2 regions of the Ruminococcus sp. 8Y-12 genome follow, and region 2 is predicted to be linked to the other one. Evidence: a T-box and tRNA genes for the amino acid it is inferred to sense, from the RefSeq annotation. Region 2 holds a T-box; the other holds one or more tRNA genes.
The links. The T-box of region 2 lies ahead of AC0THY_RS07890 (valine--tRNA ligase). A T-box ahead of a tRNA ligase gene usually reads a tRNA of that ligase, here a tRNA-Val.
Positions count from the first base shown of each region.

Region 1: it has a tRNA-Val gene. The T-box ahead of AC0THY_RS07890 (valine--tRNA ligase) is inferred to sense a tRNA for this amino acid. The anticodon was not compared.

Region 1 is NZ_CM176623.1:2,306,803-2,310,220, reverse strand. It holds gene carB (carbamoyl-phosphate synthase large subunit) at 1-44, opposite strand, end outside; gene AC0THY_RS08560 (carbamoyl phosphate synthase small subunit) at 44-1,117, opposite strand; gene AC0THY_RS08555 (ferritin-like domain-containing protein) at 1,428-1,946, shown strand; tRNA gene AC0THY_RS08550 (tRNA-Val) at 2,012-2,085, shown strand; gene AC0THY_RS08545 (LysR family transcriptional regulator) at 2,166-3,056, opposite strand; gene AC0THY_RS08540 (chromate transporter) at 3,158-3,418, shown strand, end outside.
Region 2 is NZ_CM176623.1:2,146,067-2,149,484, forward strand. It holds gene AC0THY_RS07880 (efflux RND transporter permease subunit) at 1-469, shown strand, start outside; gene AC0THY_RS07885 (TetR/AcrR family transcriptional regulator) at 469-1,116, shown strand; T-box leader at 1,325-1,540, shown strand; gene AC0THY_RS07890 (valine--tRNA ligase) at 1,638-3,418, shown strand, end outside.

The DNA of each region.
Region 1 (3,418 bases), 160 kb from region 2:
GAGCCAATTACTAGTACTTTTTTGATATCCGGGTTCTTGGGCATTATTTTGTCACCTCCATCATTTTCATAAAGCGGTCAAAGAGATATCCCGAATCCAGAGGCCCAGGACATGCTTCCGGGTGAAACTGTACCGTAAAGATATTCTTTCCAGTGTACTTCAGCCCTTCGTTTGTCCCGTCATTCACATTGACAAAGGCCGGGACAGCTACGGATGGGTCCAGATTCTGAGTATCCACCACATAGCCATGGTTCTGGGATGAGATGTAGACTCTGCTGGTCTCTAGATCCTTTACCGGGTGATTTCCTCCGCGGTGGCCGTATTTCATCTTGTGGGTGTCCGCACCGTTTGCCAGAGCCATGAGCTGATGCCCCAGGCAGATTGCAAATATGGGAATGTCTGTTTGATAGAGTTTCCTAATTTCTTCTATTATAGATGTACACTCCTTTGGATCTCCAGGTCCATTGGAGAGCATGATGCCGTCCGGTTTGGAGGCTATGATCTCTTCTGCTGTGGTGAGTGCGGGATACACGGTCACCTGGCAGCCTCTCTGGTTCAGACTGCGGGCAATATTTTTCTTTGCTCCCAGGTCCAAAAGCGCCACCTTAGGCCCCTCTCCATCCAGCACATATTTCTCTTCACAGGTCACTTTTTCCACCACTTTTCCGGTGGCGTAGGCCTTCAGGCTGGAAAGAACCTCCCTCAGACTGTAGTCTGCGTTTGTGGTGATCATCCCGTTCATGGTTCCCTTCTCACGCAGAATCTTGGTGAGCGCTCTGGTGTCAATCCCGCAGATTCCCGGAATATCGTGCTTAACAAGAAAGTCCTGAATGCTCCCTTGGCTCCTAAAATTGCTGGGGACACGTGAAAGCTCTCTCACAATATAGCCGTCCGGCCATGGCCTTGCAGACTCCATATCCTCATGGCAAATACCATAGTTACCGATGAGCGGATAGGTCATGACAACTGCCTGCCCAGCGTAAGATGGGTCGGTCAGCACCTCCAAATATCCTGTCATGGACGTGTTAAATACGATTTCGCTGATGATTTCTTTCTCTGCTCCAATGCTGGTGCCTGTGAAAACAGTGCCGTCTTCCAATATTAGAAAAGCTTTCATGTGCTGCCTGCTCCTTTCAGTATTTTATAGTAAAGATGGTCGTGTAAAGTAGTATGGTAGGATTTGCGCAAAAAAAAAGAGAACGCCGGTCAGAGGCTACCTATAGGCGCACTTCCGTTTGCCTATTGCTCTCCCTTGACCTATAGGTTCTCAAATTGTTAAGATTCTAACATATCTGAAAGAACTTTTCAAGACTTTTTTCTTAGAATTCTATTTCCTGACTCTCTTTCTGCACGTTTGGTCTTCTCATATCCTTTAATTTTTCTGCATAGACTTTATTATATCTTCTACAATTATAGAGAGGTTTTACATGTTAGATATTAATAAACTCACTTACTCTGATTCAGCCCCCTATCCAGAAATAAAAGTATGCGGACAGAATTACCGCTATGCAGGCTGGATGCTGGACAATGTAGGCGGCTCTAATTCCGAAATGTCTGCCGTCAGCCTTTATCTTTACAACAACCTTATAACAGACTGCCATTTTGAGGATATCGCCGCTATTTTTCACAAGATCAGTATTGTGGAAATGCACCACCTGGAGATTTTTGGAAAGCTGGCACTTGAATTGGGGGAGGACCCCAGACTTTGGACCCGCTGCCGCAGCCGCAAGGTCTACTGGACTCCAGGCTATAACCAATATCCCACTGTACTTTCTCCTCTCGTCCGCAATGCCTTGTCCGGAGAATTAGCTGCCATTGAAAAGTATGAAAACCAGATTCGTTCTATTGATGACCCCTGCATTGTGGAAAATCTAAAGCGCATTGTGGCGGATGAACAGATACATGTAGAACTTTTTAAAGAAATCATTGCTATTTATGATCTTTAGCAGCAACACACTTTAAATTGTTGTTGCATTTTCTCTTCAAAGTGGTATAATATCCTCATGGAAACGGAAGCATAGCTCAGCTGGGATGAGCGTTCGCCTCACACGCGAAAGGTCAGGAGTTCGAGCCTCCTTGCTTCCATCGAGAACCGTGCATGTGGCAGTGTTTTCGCAATATGAGGTTTAAAAAGGTAATCAAGCAATTGGTTACCTTTTTTCATGCTATTTATCTATCTTTTCTGCCACAGAACGGCAAATCTGCATAAGCTCCCTGGCTGATTTTGCCAGAAACTTGTTTTTGTGCCATACGATATAGTTTTCCCGGACAAAGGATTCATCTATTATCTCCCGTGTGGCAACCGTTCCCGCCTGAATATCCTTTCTAACAAGCTGTTCCGGCAAAAATGATATGCCAACTCCCGCACTGACTGCCTGAATAATTGCCTGTGTACTGGTACTCTCCCAGGCAGGCTCCAGTGAAAGGCCATGTACAGCGAATATGTGGTTTAAATAAGACCTGCAAACGCTCCCGTTTTCCCGAAGCAGAAAACGAGAGCGTCTTAAATCATGCAGCCTAAGTGTATCTACCTTGCAGAGAGGGTCGTCCGGTGGCAGAATCAGAACAAGACGGTCCTCAGCGAATTTTTCTTTATGCAGATGTTCCTCAGCTATGCTTCCGTCAATCATAGCCAAATCCAGCTGATTGTTCAGCAGTTTTTGCTTGAGCTGCTCCCCGTTTGAAATAGTGACTTTTATCTTCAGATCAGGATGCTCGTTTTGGAAACTTGCCACTACCTTAGGCATCAGCAGATTTCCCAGCCTGATGCTGGCTCCCACCCTGAGAATGCCAAATTCATCCCAATTGCGAAATTCCATTTCCATTGTATCAAATGAATTTACGAGCTGTAGAGCGTGTGTGTAAAACTGTCTCCCGCTTTCTGTCACATACAGCCTATGTTTAAAGCGCTCGAAGAGATGAATGCCATAATACTGTTCTATTTCCTGTACGGCTCGTGTCACCGTAGGCTGTGTCATGTGCAAAAGTTCAGCCGCGCGGGTAACGCTCTCTTCCTGATAAACAGCTATAAATACTTTTAAATGGCGTAATGTCATATCCCCCTCCAATCATGCCCATATCGGCATCTTCTTAATCCGATAATAGCATTTTACATATCAGATTGCAAGGTGTATTTTTAGAGTAAGGAGGGGTGCACATGAAATCAAAAGAAGGCAAAAAAATCAGTTGGAAAACCCTGCGAAGTTTATTTTTCAGCACTCTTTATATTAGTTCTTTTACTTTCGGTGGGGGATTTGTAATCATTACATTTATGAAACGCAAGTTTGTGGATGAACTGCACTGGATTGATGAACAGGAGATGCTTGATTTGGCCGCATTGGCACAATCCTCCCCAGGGGCTATTGCTGTAAATGCTTCCATCCTGGTTGGCTGGCGCGTAGCCGGATTTAGCGGAATG
Region 2 (3,418 bases):
CTATCTGATAATGGTGGCCCAGTTCCAGTCCCTGCTCTCACCTTTTATCATTATGTTCACGATACCTCTGGCTTTTACAGGAGGTCTGTTTGGATTGTGGCTTACGGGCAGCTATGTAAGTGTCATCGCCATGATCGGATTTGTTATGCTGTCAGGTATCATTGTAAACAACGGAATTGTGCTTGTGGACTATATCAACCAGCAGCGAAAGCAGGGGGTGGAAAAGTACGAAGCCATTGTGGAGGCGGGACGCACGCGTCTTCGCCCCATCGTGATGACAGCCCTGACCACGATCCTGGGACTTCTGACTATGGCAATCGGTCTGGGAATGGGGGCAGAGATGACTCAGCCTATGGCTATTGTGACTATCGGAGGACTCATTTACGGCACGCTTTTGACCCTGCTGGTAGTACCCTGCATTTATGATTTGCTGAACCGGAAGAAGGATATGAGGGAGGAGGAGATCTGATGGAAGGCAGAACCATTTATGAGATGCTGAAGCTGTCCTCTCCGAAAGTGATTGCAATGTACGAGGCTGTGGGATTCCTTATGGAGGAGGGGAGAGATCTCTACACCTTAAAGGTATCCGATATCACAGAAAAAGCCGGTATCGGCAAGGGGACTGCCTATGAATATTTTGAGACAAAGGATGAGCTAATCAGCAAAGCGATCTTTTACCAGATCCAGAGCAGTGTGAGGAGGATGGCGAAGGCAGTAGAGAAGGAGGAGAGTTTTCGGGAGAAGATATATGCGCTTATGAATTATATGGACAAAAACCACTCCAGATATCAGATGCTGACCAAATCCCTGTGTTATTATATCCAGGGGCTCTTTCGGGAGAAGAAGTGTATGAATCAGCTGGAATGTTCCGTGAGGGAAGATGAGGAGATGAGAGACTTTTTTAAGGGGCTTCTTGTGCAGGCGTCGCGGGAGGGGCTGGCCAGGGAAGATCTGCCAGGCTACTTTATGCAGAGTGCTGTAGTTACTCAGATTTTGGCTTACAGCATGCACATCGGCGGAGGCTTCGGCGCGGAGGAGATCAGCCCGGAGACTATGAAGGAGTATACTTACAAAAGTATTTTGTCTGCCCTGCAGACTGCGGGGGAACTGGTTTAATGTTGCTATATTGTATGGAACCGTAATGGTTTGACGTAACAGGTAAGACAGGTCAGGGGCGTTTAGGCTGAGGAAGCTGTTTCCCATAGGCGGGAGATGGTGCCGCTCAGGCAATTTCCTAACAAGCCTTTTGATAGAATAGCTTGACAAACTTTGTGTTTGAGATTATGATAAAAACAAATTTATCCGGCGCTTATTGCTGCTGTAGATAATGGTAGTGAGAAAGAGGAGTACATGCAGGGCCCCGCCAGAGAGGTGATTCCAAAGGCTGAAAGGATTGCCAGGGAAGGCTGTATGGAAGGTAGCTTTTGAACCGGAGAGCTGAAAAAAGTAGGCTTTCCCGGCCAGTCCCCGTTAAAGGACCTGGAGATGTATGCATGATTGCATATGAACAAAGGTGGTACCGCGGTCATTCGCCCTTTGCAGGAAACTGCAGGGGGCGTTTTTAATCCATCAAAAATACCGCGAGCTTTACCACAAATACGCCAAGGTGTATTTGAATACAAAAACAGGAGGAAACAATGGGCAGAGAATTAGCGAAGACCTATGACCCAAAGGGCATAGAAGAAAGATTATATGAAAAATGGATGAATAAGAAGTATTTTCACGCAGAGGTGGACAGGAGCAAAAAACCTTTCACTATTGTGATGCCGCCCCCCAATGTTACGGGACAGCTGCACATGGGGCATGCACTGGATAATACCATGCAGGATATTTTGATCCGTTATAAGAGGATGCAGGGGTACAATGCCCTCTGGCAGCCGGGAACAGACCACGCGGCCATTGCCACTGAGGTAAAGGTGATTGAGAAACTTAAGGAGCAGGGCATTGACAAGGATGAGATCGGAAGGGACGCTTTCCTTGAGCACGCCTGGAAGTGGAAGGAAGAGTACGGCGGCAAGATCATCAATCAGCTGAAAAAGCTGGGTTCCTCCGCTGACTGGGACAGGGAACGGTTTACCATGGATGAGGGCTGCTCAAAGGCAGTGGAGGAAGTCTTTGTCAAGTTATATGAAAAGGGCTATATCTATAAGGGATCACGCATTATCAACTGGTGTCCCATTTGTCAGACCTCCATTTCTGACGCTGAGGTGGAGCATGTAGATCAGGATGGATTTTTCTGGCATATCAACTATCCTATTGTGGGCGAGGAGGGGAGATATGTGGAGATCGCTACCACCAGGCCGGAGACCCTTCTGGGGGATACTGCAGTGGCAGTAAATCCGGAGGACGAGCGGTACATGGAGTTGATCGGAAAGACGCTGAAGCTTCCTCTGACGAACCGGGAAATTCCGGTTATCGCGGACGAGTATGTGGATAAAGAATTTGGAACCGGATGCGTGAAGATCACACCAGCCCACGACCCCAATGATTTTGAGGTGGGCAGACGCCACAATCTGCCGGAGATCAATATCATGAATGACGATGCCACCATCAATGAGCTGGGCGGTAAGTACGCCGGTATGGACCGCTATGAGGCCCGTAAGGCAATGGTAAAGGATCTGGAGGAACAGGGACTGCTGGTGAAGGTAGTGCCCCACTCACACAATGTTGGAACTCATGACCGCTGCAAGACTACAGTAGAACCCATGATTAAGCAGCAGTGGTTTGTAAAGATGGAGGAGATGGCCAAGCCTGCCATTGAGGCTCTGAAAAACCACACGCTGAACTTTGTGCCAGAGCGCTTTGATAAGATCTATCTGCACTGGCTGGAGAATATCCGCGACTGGTGTATTTCCAGACAGCTCTGGTGGGGCCACCGGATTCCCGCTTATTACTGCGATGAATGCGGCGAGATCGTGGTTACCAAAGAGAGACCGGGTAAATGTCCCAAGTGCGGCTGTACCCATCTGACACAGGATGAGGATACTCTGGATACGTGGTTTTCCTCCGCGCTGTGGCCTTTTTCGACCCTGGGATGGCCGGGGAAGACAGAAGATCTGGACTATTTCTTCCCCACAGATGTGCTGGTGACGGGATATGACATTATTTTCTTCTGGGTTATACGTATGGTATTTTCAGCCCTGGAGCAGACCGGAGAAGTGCCCTTCCACCATGTTCTGATCCACGGGCTGGTGCGAGACGCTCAGGGGCGCAAGATGAGCAAATCCCTGGGAAATGGAATCGACCCTCTGGAAGTGATTGATAAATACGGGGCGGATGCACTGCGCCTGACTTTGATTACCGGAAACGCACCTGGAAACGATATGCGTTTTTACTGGGAGCGTGTGGAATCCAGCCGGAACTTCGCAAACAAGGTGTGGAATGCCTCCAGATTTATCATGATGAACCTGGAAAAAGC